3 regions of the Pseudomonas sp. S2_A10 genome follow, and region 1 is predicted to be linked to each of the others. Evidence: predicted binding sites of a transcription regulator. Region 1 holds the regulator's gene; each other region holds the start of a gene.
What was found. Region 1 encodes sigma-54, which starts transcription at its own class of promoters, with help from an activator protein. Its sites were predicted from a motif close to ANTGGCATNNANNTTGCTNT; they were not measured.
Positions count from the first base shown of each region.

Region 2: AB4N41_RS17345 (circularly permuted type 2 ATP-grasp protein) is a predicted target of sigma-54. The motif match lies at 4,973-4,992, and genes of this name have one in related genera.
Region 3: glnA (type I glutamate--ammonia ligase) is a predicted target of sigma-54. The motif match lies at 3,243-3,262, and genes of this name have one in related genera.

Region 1 covers NZ_CP162773.1:2,911,496-2,918,667, forward strand. The annotation lists gene AB4N41_RS13050 (ZIP family metal transporter) at 1-7, shown strand, start outside; gene AB4N41_RS13055 (HPr family phosphocarrier protein) at 42-317, opposite strand; gene rapZ (RNase adapter RapZ) at 333-1,190, opposite strand; gene ptsN (PTS IIA-like nitrogen regulatory protein PtsN) at 1,193-1,657, opposite strand; gene hpf (ribosome hibernation-promoting factor, HPF/YfiA family) at 1,669-1,977, opposite strand; gene AB4N41_RS13075 (RNA polymerase factor sigma-54) at 2,051-3,541, opposite strand; gene lptB (LPS export ABC transporter ATP-binding protein) at 3,708-4,433, opposite strand; gene lptA (lipopolysaccharide transport periplasmic protein LptA) at 4,433-4,978, opposite strand; gene lptC (LPS export ABC transporter periplasmic protein LptC) at 4,965-5,537, opposite strand; gene AB4N41_RS13095 (KdsC family phosphatase) at 5,546-6,070, opposite strand; gene AB4N41_RS13100 (KpsF/GutQ family sugar-phosphate isomerase) at 6,070-7,044, opposite strand.
Region 2 covers NZ_CP162773.1:3,835,685-3,842,856, reverse strand. The annotation lists gene AB4N41_RS17365 (acetyl-CoA C-acetyltransferase) at 1-245, opposite strand, end outside; gene AB4N41_RS17360 (c-type cytochrome) at 824-1,645, shown strand; gene AB4N41_RS17355 (transglutaminase family protein) at 1,767-2,570, opposite strand; gene AB4N41_RS17350 (alpha-E domain-containing protein) at 2,567-3,517, opposite strand; gene AB4N41_RS17345 (circularly permuted type 2 ATP-grasp protein) at 3,530-4,939, opposite strand; gene AB4N41_RS17340 (ribonuclease E inhibitor RraB) at 5,417-5,764, opposite strand; gene AB4N41_RS17335 (hypothetical protein) at 5,974-6,207, opposite strand; gene speE (polyamine aminopropyltransferase) at 6,496-7,172, opposite strand, start outside.
Region 3 covers NZ_CP162773.1:2,297,510-2,304,681, forward strand. The annotation lists gene glnL (nitrogen regulation protein NR(II)) at 1-50, opposite strand, end outside; gene AB4N41_RS10530 (DUF4124 domain-containing protein) at 281-904, opposite strand; gene AB4N41_RS10535 (DUF4124 domain-containing protein) at 901-1,413, opposite strand; gene glnA (type I glutamate--ammonia ligase) at 1,743-3,149, opposite strand; gene thiI (tRNA uracil 4-sulfurtransferase ThiI) at 3,477-4,931, shown strand; gene typA (translational GTPase TypA) at 5,071-6,891, shown strand; gene AB4N41_RS10555 (YkgJ family cysteine cluster protein) at 7,105-7,172, opposite strand, start outside.

The DNA.
Region 1 (7,172 bases):
GGGGTGAATGGAGGCGAGGAACAGTGTCCCCGCCTCAAGGATTATTCACCTTCGTCGAAATACCTTTCGATCAGATCGACCAATGCGTCCATGGCTTCCTGAGCCTGTTCGCCTTCGGTGCTTAAATGGATCTTGGTGCCTTTACCCGCCGCGAGCATCATCATAGCCATGATGCTCTTGCCGTCGACAGTCGTTTCAGGTGTGCGTCCCACTCGGATCGTGCAGTCTGGATACTGACCCGCCACGCCGACAAATTTGGCCGATGCCCGGGCATGCAGGCCCAGCTTATTGATGATTTCGATTTCACGAGCAGGCATCGCGGTGTAAATCCTTTAGGTGAGGTCGCGGTGGCGAACCTGGACGTTCTTCAGGGTTTTCTGCAGGGCCTGACCCAGTCGTTCGGTCAGGTAGACGGAGCGGTGATGCCCGCCGGTGCAGCCAATGGCAATGGTGACGTAGGCGCGGTTGCTGGCGGCGAAGCGTGGTAGCCACTTGTTCAGGTAGGCGTAGATGTCCTGATACATTTCTTCGACATCCGGCTGCTGCGCCAGGTACTCGGCCACCGGTGCATCAAGGCCCGATTGCGCACGCAGTTCCGGTTTCCAGTACGGATTGGGCAGGCAGCGCACGTCGAACACCAGGTCGGCGTCGACCGGCATGCCGCGCTTGAAGCCGAACGACTCGACCAGAAACGCCGTACCGGGCTCCGGTTGATTCAACAGGCGCAACTTGATGGTGTCGCGCAGTTGATACAGATTCAGACTGGTGGTGTTGATCTTCAGGTCGGCCAGATCGGCGATCGGACCGAGCAGGGCGGTTTCGTCGTGAATCGCCTCGGCCAGTGAGCGATTGGCGTTGCTCAGCGGGTGACGACGACGGGTCTCGGAAAAACGCTTGAGCAGGGTTTCTTCATCGGCGTCCAGGTACAGCACATCGCACTTGATATGCTTGGCACGCACGTCTTCGAGCAACTCAGGGAAACGTGACAGATGGCTGGGCAGGTTGCGCGCATCGATCGACACGGCGACCAGCGGCTGCGCCAGTTCTGTGTGAATCAGCGCTCGCTCGGCCAGTTCCGGCAGCAAACCGGCCGGCAGATTGTCGATGCAGTAGTAGCCGTTGTCCTCAAGGACATTCAGGGCGGTACTTTTACCCGAGCCCGAACGGCCACTGACAATGATCAAACGCATGATTAGTGCCCGTTCTGCTCGTCCAGTACAACCTGGTACAAGGCTTCATTGCTCGGAGCGCTGCGCAATTTGTCGCGCACTTCCTTGCGGTCGAGCATGCTGGCGATCTGGCGCAACAACTCCAGATGCGCGTCGGTTGCGGCTTCCGGGACCAGCAGTACGAACAACAGGTCCACCGGAGCGCCGTCGATGGCGTCGAAATCGATCGGGGCTTCGAGGTGCAGCAGGGCGCTCACTGGCCCCGCGCAGCCCTTGAGGCGGCAGTGGGGAATGGCGATGCCGTTGCCAAAACCGGTGGAGCCGAGTTTTTCACGGGCGATCAGCGCCTCGAAGACATCCTGCATCGCCAGATCCGGCACTTCGCGGTGGATCAGGTTGGCAATCTGTTCGAGGGCTTTTTTCTTGCTGCCGCCCGGCGCGTTCACTTGGGAACGGCCGGGGGTCAGGATGGTTTCAAGTCGGATCATGGATAGGGGTGTTAACGACCGGTCGCGCCCTGGAGGAGGCTCTGGGTCTTTTCCTTATGCTTTTTGAGTTGGCGATCCAGCTTGTCGGTAAGTGAGTCGATCGCAGCGTACATGTCGGTATCTTCTGCGTTTGCGACCACTTCACTGCCGGGAATATGCAAGGTGGCTTCGATCTTCTGTTTCAGCTTTTCGACGCACATCGTGACCTGCACGTTGGTGATCTTGTCGAAATGTCGCTCCAGTCGCTGGAGTTTTTCCTCGATGTAGGAACGCAGAGGTTGGGTCACTTCCAGTTGGTGTCCACTGATGTTGACTTGCATACAGCTTCTCCTTCGTTGCCAGTGCATAAAGCGGCAGGCCGAAAAGCCTGCCACTGGAACGCTGTAACGTGGCTTACATCAACCGCTTGCGTTCGCTCGAAGGCGCGATTCCGAGGGATTCGCGGTACTTGGCGACGGTGCGGCGAGCCACCTGAATGCCTTGTGCCTCCAGTAAACCAGCGATCTTGCTGTCACTCAACGGCTTTTTCTGATTTTCCGCAGCGACCAGTTTCTTGATGATCGCGCGGATCGCCGTGGACGAGCATTCGCCGCCTTCGGAGGTGCTGACGTGGCTGGAGAAAAAGTATTTCAGCTCATAAATACCGCGCGGGGTATGCATGAATTTTTGTGTGGTCACCCGGGAAATCGTCGATTCGTGCATGCCGACCGCTTCGGCGATGTCATGCAATACCAACGGCTTCATTGCTTCGTCGCCGTATTCGAGGAAGCCGCGCTGATGTTCGACGATCTGCGTGGCCACTTTCATCAGGGTTTCGTTGCGGCTCTGCAGGCTCTTGATGAACCAGCGCGCTTCCTGCAACTGGTTGCGCATGAAAGTGTTGTCGGCGCTGGTGTCGGCGCGCTTCACAAAACCGGCGTACTGGGCGTTGACGCGCAGGCGAGGCACCGATTCCTGGTTCAGCTCGACCAGCCAGCGCTCGTTGTCCTTGCGCACGATCACGTCGGGAATCACGTATTCGGCTTCGGTCGACTCGATCTGTGAGCCGGGACGCGGATTGAGGCTCTGCACCAGTTCGATGACCTGGCGCAGCTCGTCTTCCTTGAGCTTCATGCGCCGCATCAACTGGCTGTAATCGCGGCTGCCGAGCAGGTCGATGTAATCGGCGACAAGCCGCTTGGCCTCGGTCAGCCACGGCGTCTTCGCGGGCAGCTGGCGCAATTGCAGCAGCAGGCATTCGCTGAGGTTGCGGGCGCCGATACCAGCGGGCTCGAATTGCTGGATGCGATGCAGGACGGCTTCGATTTCGTCGAGCTCGATGTCCAGTTCCGGATCGAACGCTTCAAGAATTTCTTCGAGTGTTTCGTCCAGATAGCCCTGATTGTTGATGCAGTCGATCAGGGTGACAGCGATCAGGCGATCGGTGTCGGACATCGGCGCCAGGTTCAGTTGCCAGAGCAGATGGCTTTGCAGGCTCTCGCCGGCGGACGTGCGGGTGGTGAAATCCCACTCATCGTCATCGCTGCTGGGCAGGCTGCTGGCGCTGGTCTGGTAAACGTCTTCCCAGACGGTATCCACTGGCAGTTCATTGGGGATGCGCTCGTTCCAATCGCCATCCTCGAGGTTATCCACCGTCGGGGCGGTTTCCTGGTAGGAGGGTTCCTGGATTTCGGCGGGCTTCTGTTCGGCGTTGTCGGCCAGCGGATCGGCGTTGTCGAAGTCGTCGCCTTCTTCCTGGCGCTCGAGCATCGGATTGGATTCCAGAGCCTCCTGGATCTCCTGTTGCAGGTCCAGGGTCGACAATTGGAGCAGGCGGATGGCCTGTTGCAGCTGCGGTGTCATCGTCAGCTGCTGGCCCATTCTCAAGACTAGCGATGGTTTCATGGCAGGGGCTTAACACCTTATTCGCCGGCGCTTTGCGCCATCCACTACAGGGCGCCGAAGCGCCAAACTTAAGCAAATTATATGCCTGAAACTGAAGTGTTTGCCTAGAGCGCTGTAACAATTAAAGCGGATAAATGCGCCTTGAATCGATACAGCGCTGTCGCGCTTACAGGCGGAACTCGTGACCCAGATACACTTCCTTGACCAGATCGTTGGCCAGGATGGTCTCGGCATCGCCTTCAGCGATCAGTTGACCGTCGTTGACGATGTAAGCGGTTTCGCAAATGTCCAGCGTCTCACGCACGTTGTGGTCGGTGATCAGCACACCGATGCCCTTGGCCTTGAGGTGATGGATGATCTGCTTGATGTCGCCGACCGAGATCGGGTCAACGCCGGCGAACGGTTCGTCGAGCAGTATGAATTTCGGTGCCGTCGCCAGGGCGCGAGCGATTTCCACCCGGCGGCGTTCACCACCGGACAGGCTCATGCCGAGGTTGTCGCGGATGTGGCTGATGTGGAATTCCTGCAGCAGGCTTTCCAGCTCCTTGCGACGACCGGCCTTGTCCAGCTCCGGGCGGGTCTCGAGGATCGCCATGATGTTGTCGGCGACCGACAGTTTACGGAAGATCGACGCTTCTTGCGGCAGATAGCCGATACCGGCCTTGGCGCGGCCGTGCATCGGCTGGTGGCTGACGTCCAGATCATCGATCAGCACACGGCCCTGATCAGCCTGCACCAAGCCGACGATCATGTAGAAGCACGTCGTCTTGCCGGCGCCGTTCGGGCCGAGCAAGCCGACGATCTGCCCGCTGTCGATCGACAGGCTGACGTCACGCACGACCTGGCGGCTTTTATAGGCCTTGGCCAGGTGCTGAGCTTTCAGAGTTGCCATTACTGGGATTTCTCTTCGGTTTTCTTCTTCGGCTGGATCACCATGTCGATGCGCGGACGCGATTCGGTGACCTTGCTGCCTGTGGCGCGACCGGCGCTGGCCAGCTTCTTCACGGTGTCGTAGACGATTTTTTCGCCCTGGGTGACGTTGTTATCCTTGTCGATAACCTTGGCCTTGTCGATCAGCACCACCCGGTTCTGCTGGGCGTGGTATTGAATCGTCACGCCGTAGCCCTTGACCGGGTTGGCGTCGCCCTGGGTCTGCAACTGCTCGAAGTAAGCCAGGTTGCCTACCGAGGTCACCACGTCGATGTCGCCATTGGGCGCGCGCGTCATGGTCACGGTGTTGCCTTTAACGATCATCGAGCCCTGGGTAATGATCACGTCACCTTTATAGGTGGCGATGCCATTCTTGTCGTCCAGTTGGGCGTCGTCGGCCTGAATGCGGATAGGCTGCTGCTGATCGTTCGGCAGGGACCAGGCGCTCGCGCTTCCCAGTGCTGCGCCCAGACTGAGCAAAATAGGGAGGGTTTTAACGAGCCTCATACTGTCCTCTTACGTTCGATTGCAGGTGTATCCTGCTGTCCTTCAGGTACGCTTTCATTCCGACGCCAGTCGATACGCCGCCAGCGCCCTCGATTCTAACGGGTTGCGCGGTCTGCGCATATTCTTGCTGCGGGAACACGGTCATGCGGGTGCTGGTGATCAGGGTGCCGCGCTGTTTCTCATCGGTGCGCTGTACGCGGACCGAATCGATCAATTCAACTTCGGTGCCGCCCGAATTCACTTCGCCGCGCTCGCTGGTCACGTGCCACGGGAAGTCGGTGCCGCGGTACATGTTCAAATCAGGCTTGGTTACCAGAGTGACATCGGTGGCCTTGACGTGCTCGGCCTTGTCGGAGGTCATCTCGTACTGCACCTTGCCGTCGGGCAGGTACTGAATGGTGTGCGTGTTGGTCGCGTACCAGTCGATCGGATTCTCGGCGGCCGAGACCGGCGGCTTGTCGAGGAAGCGCTCCGGGCTGATGTTCCAGTAGCCCACCGCAGCGAAAATCGCCGCGATGCAGCCGAACAGCAGGAAATTGCGAAACTTTTTGCTAAACATGGTCAGGCTCACAGGTACGCGGCGTTGGCCGCTTCGAGGCGGCCCTGGGCGCGCAGGATCAATTCGCAGAATTCGCGGGCGGCACCTTCGCCGCCACGGGCGCGGGTAACGCCGTGGGCGTGTTCGCGGACGAAATCGGCAGCGTTGGCCACCGCCATGCCCAGCCCTACACGGCGGATCACCGGCAAGTCTGGCAGATCGTCACCGAGATAGGCGACTTCTTCATAGCTTAGGCCCAGTTGCGCGAGCAGACCGTCGAGTACCACCAGTTTGTCCTCGCGCCCCTGAAACAGATGCGGGATGCCGAGGTTTTTCGCGCGGCGCTCGACCACCGGGGTCTTGCGACCACTGATGATCGCCGTCTGCACGCCGGCATTCATCAACATCTTGATGCCCTGGCCGTCGAGCGTGTTGAAGGTCTTGAACTCGCTGCCGTCTTCGAGGAAGTACAGGCGCCCGTCGGTGAGCACACCGTCGACGTCGAACACTGCCAGTTTGATCGCTTTGCCGCGTTGCAGCAGATCGTTGCTCATTACATGACTCCTGCGCGCAGCAGATCGGAGAGGTTGAAGGCGCCGATCGGGCGATCCTCCTCGTCGACGACTACCAGGGCGTTGATTCGATGGTCTTCCATGATTTTCAGGGCTTCGGCGGCGAGCATGTCGGGCCGGGCGGTCTTGCCGTGTGCAGTCATCACCTGGTCGATGGTGGCGCTGCGGATGTCGATGGCGCGATCCAGCGTGCGGCGCAAATCACCGTCGGTGAAGATCCCGGCGAGCTTGCCATCGGTCTCAATAATAGCGGTCATGCCCAGACCCTTGCGGGTCATTTCCATTAGCGCGTCCTTGAGCAGGGTACCGCGTTGTACCTGCGGCAGCTCCTGTCCTGCGTGCATGACGTTTTCGACTTTCAGCAGCAGGCGACGGCCAAGGGCACCGCCCGGATGCGAGAACGCGAAATCTTCAGCGGTGAAACCACGAGCTTCCAGCAGCGCCACGGCCAGGGCATCGCCCATGACCAGTGCGGCCGTGGTCGAAGAGGTCGGTGCCAGATTCAGCGGGCAGGCTTCGTGCTCGACATGCACATTGAGATTGACCTCGGCAGCCTTCGCCAATGACGACTGTGGATTGCCGGTGACGCTGATCAGCTGGATACCCAGGCGTTTGATCAATGGCAGCAGCGTTACGATTTCGTTGGTCGAGCCGGAGTTCGACAGGGCCAGAATCACATCGTCGCGGGTGATCATGCCCATGTCGCCGTGGCTGGCTTCGGCCGGATGCACAAAAAACGCCGGAGTGCCGGTGCTGGCCAGGGTGGCGGCGATCTTGTTGCCGATGTGCCCGGATTTGCCCATGCCGACTACGACCACACGGCCCTTGCTGGCCAGAATCATCTCGCAAGCGCGTACGAAATCGGCGTCGATATGGGCCATCAAGCCTTGGACGGCTTCCACTTCGAGGCGGATGGTGCGTTGTGCCGATTGAATCAGGTCGCAGGTTTTGCTCATGTCAGAATCGTATGGGCCGATGAAAAGGCGGCGATTATAGCGGGTATGTGGCAAAGCCTCACGCAAGTTCGACGTGCTTTGTCATTACTGGTTACCAAAACCCTCTGAAAGTCGCTCAGGCCCTCTTC
Region 2 (7,172 bases), 920 kb from region 1:
ACGCTGACGTCCCAGTCGGCCACTTGCACCGCCGTCTTGGCGATGTCCGAACCTTGATCGCCGATCGGCGTGACGCAGCCGAGGACGACGTCATCGACCTGACTGGTATCCAGCGCGGTGCGCGCCTGCAAAGCGCTCAGCAAACCCGCCACCAGGTTGACCGGCTTCACGCTGTGCAGCGCGCCATCGGCCTTGCCTTTGCCACGCGGAGTGCGTAACGCATCGAAAATCAAAGCTTCAGTCATGACGTCCTCGAACCTGATTTATTGTCACTTCACTTTCGCCCTGCGCCGACTGGCAAGCAATGACCACATTGCTCAAAGCGCTTGACGCACACGCTCAGACGGACGGTCATCGGACCTCAGGTGAACCGGTTCAGGTCGTCGAGTTGTCTCAGCCAGCGGGCGGCAAAGAAGCTGGCAATACGCCTCATGCCGTTTTAAAAGCTTTTTTCAAGATCCCCATATGAAATGGATCTAAGCGAAGAGTGACGCGGGCTCTAAGGTGAACATGTACGCCATCGTCGTCGGGTTTTGCCGAGACGGGCGTGCTTCAACAGGAAGTGCAACGCGTGCCGTCAGGGAAATGCAGTCAGGCATGCATCAGGAAATAACAATAAAGGCGGTCAAGCCATGTTCAAACAACCGAAAGTACGTCAAGCAGGACTCATTCTTTTCGCCACGACGCTGTTGTTGATCTTGCCGAATCTGACCAAGGTCATCGGCTGATTCAAACGTCGCGTGCTGTATATCGCCAATGAAAATGTGACTGGCCCGCTACCCGGGCCAGCGTGGTTGTGCCAACCTTTGCGCACTTCCTCGACATGGACGGCGATCATTTGAAAACGCTCATTGCGCTCGGTGCCTTGCTGCTGAGCTTGCCCTTGTCCGCCGCACAACTGGATCTGCAGTTGGGCGCAAACAGCCGCACCTGGCAGACCGAAGAGCTGCTCAAGCATCCTCAGCTGCAAACTCTCACGATCAACAATGATGTTTCCTATAAGAAGGACATGACCTATCAGGCCGTGCCGCTGGCCGCATTGCTGACGGGGGTCAAGCCGGAGGATCACTTGCAGGCGGTGGCGCTGGATGGCTTTGCCGCAGAGTTGGCCGCCGCGCCCTTGCTGAACAAGGACGGCGCGCGGGCATGGCTGGCGATCGAGGATCCGGCGCAGCCGTGGCCACCGCTGTCAGCCGGCAAGCACAGCGCCGGGCCGTTCTATCTGGTCTGGACCGATCCGCAGGCGGGCAATATCAGCCCCGAGCAGTGGCCGTTCGAAGTCGCCAGTATCAAGCTGATGGCCCCGGTGGCCCAACGCTTTCCTGCCCTGCTGCCCGATCCTGCCTTGAAGGCCGATGATCCGGTGAACCAGGGTTTTGCCCTGTTTCAAAAAAACTGCCTGGCCTGTCACCGGTTGAATGGTGCCGGAGACGCGCAGTTCGGTCCGGATCTGAATATTCCGTATAGCCCGACCGAGTATTTCGGGGCGGATTTCTTGAAGCGCTACATCCGCGATCCGCAGAGTTTGCGTCAGTGGCCGCAGGCGAAGATGCCGGGGTTTTCTGCTGAGGTATTGCCGGATACAGATCTTGAAATGCTGGTGGGCTATCTCAAGCATATGGCCGGGCGCAAAGTTAAGCCGTAAGCCTTAGGGTGTTATTACTGGCCTCTTCGCTGGCAAGCCAGCTCCCACAGGGTATGCGCAGAGTTCGAATCAGCGGTCATCCTGTGGGAGCTGGCTTGCCAGCGATAGCGGTATCCCGAATCTATTGTTGCTGCACGGAAATAACCGGTGTCGGCGAGACGAACACCTTGGCGTGCATCTGCTCGCAGCCGCCGCCCCGGCGCATGCCACGGACCGGGCAGGCATCGAGATAATCCAGGCCCACCGCCAGCTTCAGGTGTCGCTCAGGGCGCGCCAGCTGGTTGGTCACGTCGAAGCTGTACCACGCGTCATCCAGCCACGCTTCCGCCCAGGCATGGCTGGCCAGATGCTCGCAATCTTCGCTGTACAGATAACCCGACACGTAACGCGACGGCACGCCGAGACTGCGCGCGCAGGCTAGAAAGGCGTGGGCATGATCCTGACAGACCCCGGCCCGACCGGCGAAAGCTTCGGCGGCGCTGGTGTCGACTTCGGTAGAGCCCGGCGTGTAGCTCATGTGCTGATTCAGACCGTGCATCAAGTCGATCAGCGCGGTGCGGTCTCGCCGCTGCTTGCAGTTCTTCGCGGCAAACTCGCGCAAGGCTTCGTCGGCTTCGGTCAGGCGCGTGAAGCGCAGGAACGGCAGCGCCGACTGGCTCTCATGTTCGGCCTCGCGCAATTCATCGATATCGACCTGACCACGGGCGCCGATGATGATCGCTTCGTGCGGCTCGTCCATGGTCAGCACATGCAGGATGTTGCCAAACGGATCGAGCTGCGCACGCACCGGACGCGGCAGGTCGAGTTGCCAACTGAGGACATGCTGACGCTCGCTGTCGTGGGGTGTCAGGCGCAGGTACTGGATGCTCGCGCGCACCTGATCTTCGTAGTGATAGGTGGTCTCGTGGCTTATGGAAAGTCTCATGCAGCCTCCAGATAGGAACTGTGAATGGCGTTGCCCAACTGGCGCACCAGCGGGATGAATTCGGTCAGCCAGGCGTGCAGGCCTTCTTCGAGAATTTCGTTGATGCCGGTGTAACGCAGGCGCGCGTCCATTTCCGCCGCCAGGCGTTGTGCCGGGCGGCCGTTGGCGCCGGGCAGTTGCGCGAGGATCTGGTCAATCTCTTCTGTACAGGCACGCAGCGAACGCGGCACATCGGCGCGCAACAGCAGCAATTCGGCGACATGCCGGGCGCCGGGCGCGTCGCGGTAGATTTCGGTGTAGGCCTCGAACGACGACAACGCCCGCAGCAGCGCACTCCACTGGTAATAAGCGTGCGCGGTGCCATCGCTGACCGCTTCGGCCTGATCGCCGGCCATTTCGTAACGCGCATCAAGCAGGCGCAGCGTGTTGTCCGCGCGCTCGATAAACGTGCCCAGACGAATAAAGCGAAACGCGTCGTTGCGCATGATCGTGCCGTAAGAGGCGCCGCGAAACAGGTGCGAACGCTCCTTGATCCATTCGCAGAAACGACTCATGCCATAGCGGCTCAAGCCCTGTTCGGCGATGCCGCGAATTTCCAGCCAGGTCGCGTTGATGTTTTCCCACATGTCCGCAGTGATTCGCCCGCGCACGGCATGGGCACTGGCCCGCGCTGCACCAAGGCAGCTGTAGATACTGGCCGGGTTGGCCGCGTCCAGTGCGAAGAAATGCAGCAAGCGTTCAGCGTGCAGGTCGCCGTGGCGTTCAAGGTAATCGTCCAAGGTGCCGGTGATCAGCAACGGCATGGCGAGTTCGTGCAGACCGTCGCCGCGCCCGTCCTGCGGCATCAGCGACAGCGAATAACTGATGTCGAGCATGCGCGCGAGATTCTCCGCACGCTCCAGGTAACGCGACATCCAGTACAGATCCGAGGCAGTTCTACTTAACATGGCAAGCTTCCTTCAATCCTCGACTACCCAGGTGTCCTTGGTCCCGCCGCCCTGGGAGGAGTTCACCACCAGGGAGCCTTCACGCAACGCGACACGGGTCAAACCGCCAGGCACCACACGGGTTTCGCGGCCGGACAGCACGAACGGACGCAAGTCGATATGGCGCGGCGCGATGCCGTTTTCGACAAAGGTCGGACAGGTCGACAGCGACAGCGTCGGCTGCGCAATGTAGGCATGGGGTTTGGCTTTGATGCGCTCGCGAAAGGCATCGATTTCCGCCGTCGTCGCGGCCGGTCCGACCAGCATCCCGTAACCGCCGGAGCCCTGGGTTTCCTTGACGACCAAATCCGCAAGATTGGCCAGTACGTGGGACAGCTCGGACGGGTTGCGGCATTGCCAGGTCGGCACGTTTTTCAGAATCGGTTCTTCGTCGAGGTAGAAACGGATCATGTCGGTGACAAACGGGTACACCGATTTATCGTCGGCCACGCCAGTGCCGATGGCGTTGGCCAGCACCACGTTGCCGGAGCGATAGGACGACAGCAGCCCCGGCACACCGAGCATCGAGTCCGGGTTGAACGCCAGCGGATCAAGGAATGCGTCGTCGAGGCGGCGATAGATCACATCGACCGCTTTCGGGCCATCGGTGGTGCGCATGAATACCTTGTCGTCACGCACGAACAGATCTGCGCCTTCCACCAGTTCAACGCCCATCTCCCGCGCCAGAAACGCATGTTCGAAGAACGCGCTGTTGAAGCGTCCCGGCGTCAACACCACCACGCTCGGGTTGTCGATCGGGCTTGAGCTTTTCAGGGTGTCGAGCAGCAGATTGGGATAGTGATCGATCGGGGCAATGCGCTGGGCGGCGAACAGTTCAGGGAACAGGCGCATCATCATCTTGCGGTCTTCGAGCATGTAGCTGACGCCACTGGGTGTGCGCAGGTTGTCTTCGAGAACGTAATAAGTGCCATCGCCATCGCGCACCAGATCGACCCCGGAGATGTGCGAATAGATATCGCGGTGCAGATCCAGACCTTGCATCGCCAATTGGTATTGCTCGTTGGCCAGCACCTGTTCGGCGGGAATAATCCCGGCCTTGATGATGCGCTGCTCGTGGTAGAGGTCGGCGAGAAACATATTCAACGCCTTGACCCGCTGGATGCAGCCGCGCTCGACAATCCGCCATTCACTGGCCGGAATGCTGCGGGGAATGGTGTCGAACGGAATCAGGCGCTCGGTGCCCTGCTCGTCGCCATAGAGCGTGAAGGTGATCCCGGCACGGTGGAACAGCAGATCGGCCTCGCGGCGGCGCTGCGCGAGCAGCTCGTCGGGCGTCTCGGCCAGCCAGCGGGCAAATTCCCGGTAATGCGGGCGGACCAGGCCGCCGGCATCGTACATCTCGTCAAAATAGGTGCGGATCATGCCGTACTCCTTGTCACTCCGGACATACAGGCCTTCGCAAGGCCCGTGCCATCGGCATAAACGCTTTGATTTCAATCGGTTGTAGATCCACGCCGAAGGCTGCGCACCATTCCTGTGCGGCAAATGCCCCGGCCCGATTGCCCCCGCTTCATTGCGACGCACTGCATCGCCTATCACCAGCATAGTCAGAGTTGATTTCACTGCCCGGCCACGACTGCGGATAATCCGCGCATTCGCTGCAAAACTTCCCCGGCACGCCGCCGCGAAGGAGACAGCTCAACTGATCTGAACTGCCTTGGCAGCCCCGTCCCGACAGGACTTTATTGCACACCCGTCTTCCCTTTTAGCCACCCTCTCCGGTGGCTTTTTTTTGCCCGGGATTCTTGTTTCAGGGTTTTGCCACTGCGATGTGCAGAAGCCAGAAACGACAACGGCCGACCCGAAGGTCAGCCGTTGCCCGACAAACAATGCGCAATATCAATTCAACCGGTAACGATTGCGCACCTCCTGCTTCACGCCCCAACCCTCGATAATGCCGCCCAGCGGTTCGACCACGGCAGAAAAGCCTTGCTCGAAATCGCCGATGTCGTCATAGGTTGCGTACATCACTTTGCTCAATTCCAGCGACCAGGCGCCGTCGTCGCGCGCACTGACCTGGGCATTGATGGATTCACCGCGAAATTTGCCTGCTGCCCTGCGCGCCCGCTCCTCGTCCGGGAAAATCGCGTAGAACTCGATGGGATGGAACCGGGAAAAATCGAAACCGCCTTCTTTCATGCGGCGCAGAACGTTGCTGCTGATGTCTTCTTGATAGGCTGTGCTCATGAATCGTCCCCCTCGATTGATGGATAGACTTTCCGTATTCCCGCCCCGGGCCTTTTGGCCTAAGTACTACGGCAACGTGGTTGCGCGCGGGAAACAAGCATGTAGCTGACAAGACCAGACCTTAGCGATCCATTCGCTGATCTCGCCTGCAGAGTAGCCCCAAGAGAGCGCCGCTGCCAAGGCCTGGTTTACGAGATGACAGGAAGTGTTCAGACAGGGGTGATGCTGCGGATTTCGATGCCGTTCTGGGTCTTGAGGTTTTTCACCTCGGCATCGGTGGTGCGCCCTTGCAGGTCGTTGAGATCCAGCTGGGCGGCGACCGGAAGAAGCCGCTCCTTGATCAGCCGCGCGGCTTCATCATCGGACGGGCATTCCTCACGTTCGAAGACTTCATCAACAATTTCGCCGTGATCATCCACGAAAGTGACTTTCCACTTTTGCATCAGTGCCTCCTCGATCAACCCGTAAATGGGCTTACCTCTATCTCGACTTTTTTCCGCGATAGTTGGTTCAAAAGGATTACAGCCGCCAACGGTGAAAATAACCATCCGATCGATAGGGCGGACTCTGTGGCGAGGGGATTTATCCCCGTTCGGCTGCGCAGCAGTCGTAATGCCGTCCATTGCGGTTTAACGGAGACACCGCGCAGGCCGGTTCACGGATGCTGCGCATCCCAACGGGGATAGATCCCCTCGCCACAAAAGCTCCCTTGCAGAGCGACTTCAGAGTGATCAGTCGTTGCTTGGCTTGTTGACCGCTTGCAGCACGTATTGCGGCAAGGCGAACGCGCCGATGTGGATTTCCGGATTGTAGTAACGGGTGACGATGCCGCTGCCGATGAAGCGCTGTTGCAGGGTTTCACGGCTGAGCTTGCGGTAGGCCGGGTTGGTCGAGCCCCAGGCGAAGGTCATCGAGCCGCCGATGTAGGTCGGCACGGCGGCCTGGTAGAAGTGCCAGTCCGGGAACAGGCTGCGCAGGCGACCGGCGGTGGTTTTGACTTCGTCGATTTGCATGAACGGCGTGCCGTTCTGAGTCACGAGGATGCCGCCTTCGTTCAGGCAGCGGTGGCACGCCTGGTAGAAGTTCTCCGAGAACAGCACTTCGCCCGGGCCGATCGGGTCGGTGGAGTCGGAGATGATCACGTCGAATTTTTCAGTGGTGGTGGCGACGAAACGCATGCCGTCATCGATCACCAGGTTCAGGCGCGGATCGTCGTAGGCTCCGGCGGAATGGTTCGGCAGGAATTCCTTGCACATGTCGACCACAGTGCCGTCGATTTCGACCATGGTGATGTGCTCGACGCCGGCGTGCTTGGTCACTTCGCGCAACATGCCGCCGTCACCGCCGCCAATGATCAGCACGCGCTTGGCGGTGCCGTGGGCAAGGATCGGCACGTGGGTGAGCATTT
Region 3 (7,172 bases), 610 kb from region 1:
GTGGTCAGGTTGTCGAGCAGCAAACGGTGAATAGCGTCGCTTATGGTCATCTGGACCCCTTTTGGAGCAAGGCGTGCGCGAGAACAAAGCGCTGATGTCGGGAAAATGCAAAAACCAAACCAAGGCTCCGAAAAGAAGCGTTTAACCCCTGAAACAGGCGTTTGACGCGCGTTTGTATGGCACGAAGCCAGCTCAAACGGGAAGTTTCGAACCAAAATGGGTTGGGTTGTGGGCGAGATGCAGTTTAGTGCACCAATAGAGTGCGCGCGGCTGGCGGAGGTTAAAAGAAGCGCAGGAATGGATTTTTCGGCTCTTCAGGTTTGTCCTTGAGCGGACATTCCGGGCGCACGCCATAGTCGTCGGCAACGCAGGGTTTGACCTGACGTTTCTGCGCGAGGGAAATGCGCAGCATGTGGAACGGCTGATTGGCGGTGCGTTCCACGGTACGCCCGGCGGCGTCGAGGATTTCGATCGAAAGGCTGTGGCTGCCGCGATCGATATTGCTCAGCGCAAATACCGGGCTGACGCCGGGCTCGCCAGTGGCCTTGCCATCCAGCAGCAGGCGATAACGATGGCCGCTTTGCAGGCCGGGCTCGCTGGTGACGCTGACGATCAGCTCGCCGGCGCTGCTGCGCAGAGTGGCATCGGGCTCCGGGATCAGAATGCGCAGCATGTCGTAGTGAAAGGGCGCTGGTTCGGCGGATTTTTTCGCTGTGGTGATCGGCGCTGCGGTGTTGGCAGGGACAGCCATGCGATTGCTCGTCGCGATCGGCACTCGCTTGGCGTTGGCGCGTGGCTGGTCGGTATAGACGCGGTTGCCCTGCGCGTCGACATAGGTAAAGACCTCCGCCAAGGTGTACGTCGACATCAGCGCCAGAACGAGTACCAGCCCCGCGCGGATCATGGTCTATGCACCCGTTGCACGGTGAAGACGGCTGGCGGGCTCTGCTGAATGACGGTCTGGCCGTCGATCACCTGCACGGCCAGGCGATGCTCGCCGCGATCGATGTTCACCAACTGCAAAACCGGTACGTTGCTCGGCTGGCCATAGGGCTCGTCGTCCAGCACCAGTCTCAGTTGATGCGGCGATTGCAGGCGCGGTTTGATCAGGACATTGACCGTAAAGGTGCCGTTGTTGGCGCGCAGCGCCTCGTCAGTGGGCAGACCGGCGAGTTCGAGGATTTCATAGGCGTTGCGCGGTGGTTGCGGTTGTTCTGCGGTGGGTGATTGCGGCGCGCTCGGTGCTTGCGGCTCGACCCGATTGAGCGGCGGCAGCTCGACCGGTTGCGCCTGCACGCCGTCCGGCGGCTGATTGCTGTACGCCGTGTTGCCGTTGGCGTCGGTGTACTTGTAGATCTGCGCGGCGGCGGGCAGAGCGATCAGCAGCAGAATGTAGAGAAACGTGCGACCCATGAAATCGACCGGGATTGGAAGCGATGGGTAGCAGCATAGGACAGGTGGGGCGGTTGGCCAAAACCGTTAATAACTGGAATTGAAAAGACTGGTAGCCAAAACACGGATCGTTCCCATGCTCTGCGTGGGAATGCCTCCTGGGACGCTCCGCGTCCAGTGACGCGGAGCGTCACGGGCTGCATTCCCACGCGGAGCGTGGGAACGATCAATGACCCACCGCTTTCGCGAGCAGGCTCGCTCCCACATGGAAAATGCGTTGCGCCGGGCAATAAAAAAGGCCTCCCAAAGGAGGCCTCTTTTGTCACGCCGCTTTACGCAGCGCTACCGGATCAGCAGCTGTAGTACAGCTCATATTCCAGTGGGTGTACGAAGGTGCGAACCTTGATTTCTTCTTCCGATTTCAGCGCGATGTAAGCGTCGATGAAGTCGTCGGAGAACACGCCGCCCTTGGTCAGGAACGCGCGGCCCTTGTCCAGCTCTTCCAGGGCTTCTTTCAGGCTGCCGCAAACCTGTGGAATCTCTTTCGCCTCTTCAGGCGGCAGATCGTACAGGTTCTTGTCGGCGGCATCGCCTGGGTGGATCTTGTTCTGGATACCGTCCAGACCGGCCATCAGCAGTGCTGCGAAGGCCAGGTACGGGTTGGCAGCCGGATCCGGGAAGCGTGCTTCGATACGGCGGGCTTTCGGGCTCGACACGTAAGGAATACGGATCGAAGCGGAACGGTTGCGAGCCGAGTAGGCCAGCATTACCGGAGCTTCGAAGCCTGGCACCAGACGCTTGTAGGAGTTGGTCGCCGGGTTGGTGAAGCCGTTCAGGGCCTTACCGTGCTTGATGATGCCGCCGATGAAGTACAGAGCGGTATCGGACAGGCCGGCATAGCCTTCACCTGCGAAGGTGTTCTTGCCGTCTTTCCAGATCGACATGTGTACGTGCATGCCCGAACCGTTGTCGCCGTACAGTGGCTTCGGCATGAAGGTCGCGGTGCGGCCGTAAGCGTCGGCAACGTTGTGCACAACGTATTTCAGGGTCTGAACTTCGTCGGCCTTCTTCACCAGGGTGTTGAACTTGACGCCGATTTCGTTCTGGCCGGCAGTCGCCACTTCGTGGTGGTGAACTTCAACCGACTGACCCATTTCTTCCAGTGCGTTGCACATGGCAGTACGGATTTCGTGGTCGTGGTCGAACGGTGGAACCGGGAAGTAGCCGCCTTTCACGCCTGGACGGTGACCCTTGTTGCCACCTTCGATGTCCTGGTCGGACATCCACGAACCTTGCTCGGAGTAGATCTTGAACATCGAGCCGGAGATGTCCGACTTGAATTTGACCGAGTCAAAGATGAAGAACTCAGGCTCCGGACCGGCGAATACGGTGTCACCGATACCGGTGGCTTTCAGGTGCTCTTCGGCGCGCTTGGCGATCGCACGTGGGTCGCGATCGTAGCCCTGCATGCTCGAAGGCTCGATGATGTCGCACACCAGAATCAGGGTTGGGTCTTCGGTGAACGGATCGAGCACGGCAGTTTCGTCGACCGGCATCAGGATCATGTCGGAGGCTTCGATGCCTTTCCAGCCGGAGATGGAGGAACCGTCGAACATCTTGCCGACTTCGAAGAAGTCGTCATCCAGCGCATCGCGAGCCGGCATGGTCACGTGGTGCTGAGTGCCTTTGGTGTCCGTGAAGCGCAGATCAATCCACTTGACGTCATGATCTTTGATGAGTTGAACCGACTTCGACATAGTGTCCTCCGGGTGAATTAGGGCGGGTAGTGGATGCCCTTAATAATGGTGATGCCGGCGCGAATACTCTGCCAAGGCAACCTGCCTCACAAGGGAGCAAATTGCATGCCAGTGCCCCAGCATGGGTTTTTTGCCCCAAATTCACGCTTATTAAGGCGTGCGAGGTACTGAATCGACAAATCCCGCCCCTTAATGTTGCGTTTAAATTCAGAAATGACCTGTTTTGGTGCAAGCAAAACCTTCTGCACATTAACTGGTTAAACCTTGAGCAATTTCCGCTATAATCCGCGCCCCCCTTTTTCGGCTGGCCGTTCGCGCGCTGTTTTCATGAAACTTATCGTAAAAGTCTTCCCCGAGATCACCATCAAAAGCCGACCTGTCCGGACGAAATTCATCCGCCAGTTGGCCAAGAATATCCGCACCGTGCTCCGTGACCTGGACCCGGCCGTGGTGGTGAACGGCGTGTGGGACAATCTCGAGCTGGAAACCCGCGTTACTGACCCCAAAGCCTTGAAAGAGATGGGCGAACGCCTGACCTGCATGCCGGGTATCGCGCATTTTCTGCAGATCGACGAGTACCCGCTGGGCGATTTCGACGACATCACCGAAAAGTGCAAACAGCACTACGGCGATGCACTGGCCGGGAAGATTTTCTCGGTGCGCTGCAAGCGCGCAGGCAAGCATGCCTTCAGCTCGATGGACGTGGAAAAATACGTCGGCAGCAAGCTGCGTCGTGAGTGCGGTGCGGCCGGAATCGACCTTAAAGCACCGCAAATCGAAGTCCGTATCGAAGTTCGCGACAAACGGTTGTTCGTGATTCACAGCCAGCACAACGGCATCGGCGGCTACCCGCTCGGCGCGTTGGAGCAGACGCTGGTATTGATGTCCGGCGGCTTCGATTCGACCGTGGCGGCTTACCAGATCATGCGTCGCGGCCTGATGGCGCACTTCTGCTTCTTTAATCTCGGCGGGCGTGCCCACGAATTGGGCGTGATGGAAGTCGCGCACTTCATCTGGAAGAAGTACGGCAGCTCGCAACGCGTGCTATTTGTCAGTGTGCCGTTCGAGGAAGTGCTGGGCGAAATTCTCGGCAAAGTCGATAACAGTCATATGGGCGTGGTTTTGAAGCGTATGATGTTGCGCGCCTCGTCCGAGATCGCCGAACGGCTGCACATCGATGCACTGGTGACCGGTGAAGCGATCTCCCAGGTGTCGAGCCAGACGCTGCCGAACCTGTCGGTGATCGACTGCGTGACCGACAAGCTGGTGCTGCGGCCGCTGATCGTCGCGCACAAGCAGGACATCATCGACACCGCCAACGAGATCGGCACCGCCGATTTCGCCCGGCACATGCCGGAATACTGCGGCGTGATTTCGGTCAACCCCAAGACCGCCGCCAAGCGTGGCCGGGTTGAGCACGAAGAGAAAGAATTCGACATGGCGGTACTCGAGCGTGCGCTCGCCAACGCCAAACTGGTGCCGATCGATCGGGTAATCGACGAATTGGGCCAGGATTTGCAGATTGAAGAAGTCAGCGAAGCGCTGGCCGGTCAGATCGTGATCGACATCCGCCACCCGGATGCCGCCGAGGATGACCCGCTGGAGCTCGCCGGCATAGAGGTACAGACGATGCCGTTCTATGCAGTGAACGCACGTTTCAAGGAACTGGACCCTACTCGCCAGTACCTGCTGTATTGCGACAAAGGCGTGATGAGTCGCCTGCATGCCCACCATTTGCTCAGTGAGGGGCATGCCAATGTGCGCGTTTATCGACCGAGCTAAGTGCCCGGGGCTGTTTGCCTGTGGCCTGCGTCACCGGCCCCCCGACACCGCCGTCAAGCTGTAACGGCCATGCCGGACACTACTGCTAATCGCTGCCATGACTTGTCAGCAAACCGAATCCTCTGATCGAGATACACAAGTGATCGAAAATCTACGCAACATCGCCATCATTGCCCACGTTGACCACGGTAAAACCACCCTGGTAGACAAACTCCTGCGTCAATCCGGCACCCTGGAGCGCAACGAGCTCAACGACGAGCGCGTGATGGACTCCAACGACCAGGAAAAAGAGCGCGGTATTACCATTCTGGCGAAGAACACCGCCATCAACTGGAACGGCTACCACATCAACATCGTGGATACCCCGGGCCACGCCGACTTCGGCGGCGAAGTTGAACGCGTAATGTCGATGGTCGACTCCGTTCTGCTGCTGGTTGACGCTCAAGACGGCCCTATGCCGCAAACCCGTTTCGTGACCAAGAAGGCTTTCGAAGCCGGCCTGCGTCCAATCGTGGTCATCAACAAGGTTGACCGTCCAGGCGCGCGTCCGGACTGGGTTCTGGACCAGATCTTCGATCTGTTCGACAACCTCGGTGCGACCGAAGAACAACTGGACTTCCAGGTTGTTTACGCTTCGGCCCTGAACGGTATTGCCGGTCTGGACCACACCGCCATGGCGGAAGACATGACTCCGCTGTACCAGGCAGTAGTCGACCACGTTCCGCCTCCGGCCGTTGACCGTGACGGTCCGTTCCAGATGCAGATCTCCGCTCTGGACTACAACAGCTTCCTGGGTGTTATCGGTGTTGGCCGTATCGCTCGTGGTCGCGTCAAGCCGAACACCCCGGTTGTCGCTATCAGCGCTGACGGCAAGCGTCGCAACGGTCGTATCCTGAAGCTGATGGGTCACCACGGTCTGCACCGCATCGACGTTGACGAAGCAGCAGCTGGCGACATCGTCTGCATCAGCGGCTTCGACGAGCTGTTCATCTCGGACACTCTGTGCGATATCAACACCGTCGAGGCGATGAAGCCGCTGACCGTTGACGAGCCAACCGTTTCCATGACCTTCCAGGTAAACGACTCGCCATTCTGCGGTAAAGAAGGCAAGTTCGTGACCTCCCGTAACATCAAGGATCGTCTGGACAAAGAGCTGCTGTACAACGTTGCACTGCGCGTTGAAGAAGGCGACTCGGCTGACAAGTTCAAGGTGTCCGGCCGTGGTGAGCTGCACCTCTCGGTACTGATCGAAACCATGCGTCGCGAAGGCTTCGAGCTGGCCCTGGGCCGTCCTGAAGTGATCATCCGTGAAGTCGACGGCGTGAAGCAGGAACCGTTCGAAAACGTCACCATCGACATCCCTGAAGAATCCCAGGGCAAGGTCATGGAAGAGATGGGTCTGCGTAAGGGCGACCTGAGCAACATGGTGCCGGATGGCAAGGGCCGTGTTCGTCTGGAATACAACATCCCTGCTCGCGGTCTGATCGGTTTCCGTAACCAGTTCCTGACCCTGACCAACGGTGCTGGCATCCTGACCTCGATCTTCGACCGTTACGCTCCAGTGAAGTCGGGCCACATGTCCGGCCGTCAGAACGGCGTTCTGGTTTCGGTTGAAACCGGCAAGGCTCTGACCTACTCGTTGGAAACCCTGCAGGCCCGTGGCAAGCTGTTCGTAGAACACGGCCAGGAGATCTACAACGGTCAGATCGTTGGTCAGAACAGCCGCGACAACGACCTGGGTGTGAACCCAACCAAAGGCAAGAAGCTCGACAACATGCGTGCTTCGGGTAAAGACGAAACCATCGCTCTGGTCCCACCTGTTCGCTTCACCCTGGAACAGGCTCTGGAATACATCCAGGAAGACGAGCTGTGCGAAGTTACGCCTAAGTCGATCCGTCTTCGCAAGAAGATCCTCGACGAAAGCGAGCGTACCCGCGCTGCCAAGAAAGCCAAGGCGTAATCCAGCCCTGGAATAGAAAACGCCCCCGGTCGCGAGACCGGGGGCGTTTTTGTTTGTCTGGCGTTTAGCGATATTTGTGCTGGCCCCATCGCTGGCAAGCCAGCTCCCACAGGGTTTTGGGTCGTATATAAAATATGTGTTCGACCACAATCATTGTGGGAGCTGGCTTGCCAGCGATGGCGGTCGGTCAGCCGCTGAAAATCTCAAGGCCGATCAAAATTTGTCGATGGCCCGGAAATTCTGCACCCGCTCGACTTCTTTCGGCTTATAAGCGCAATACC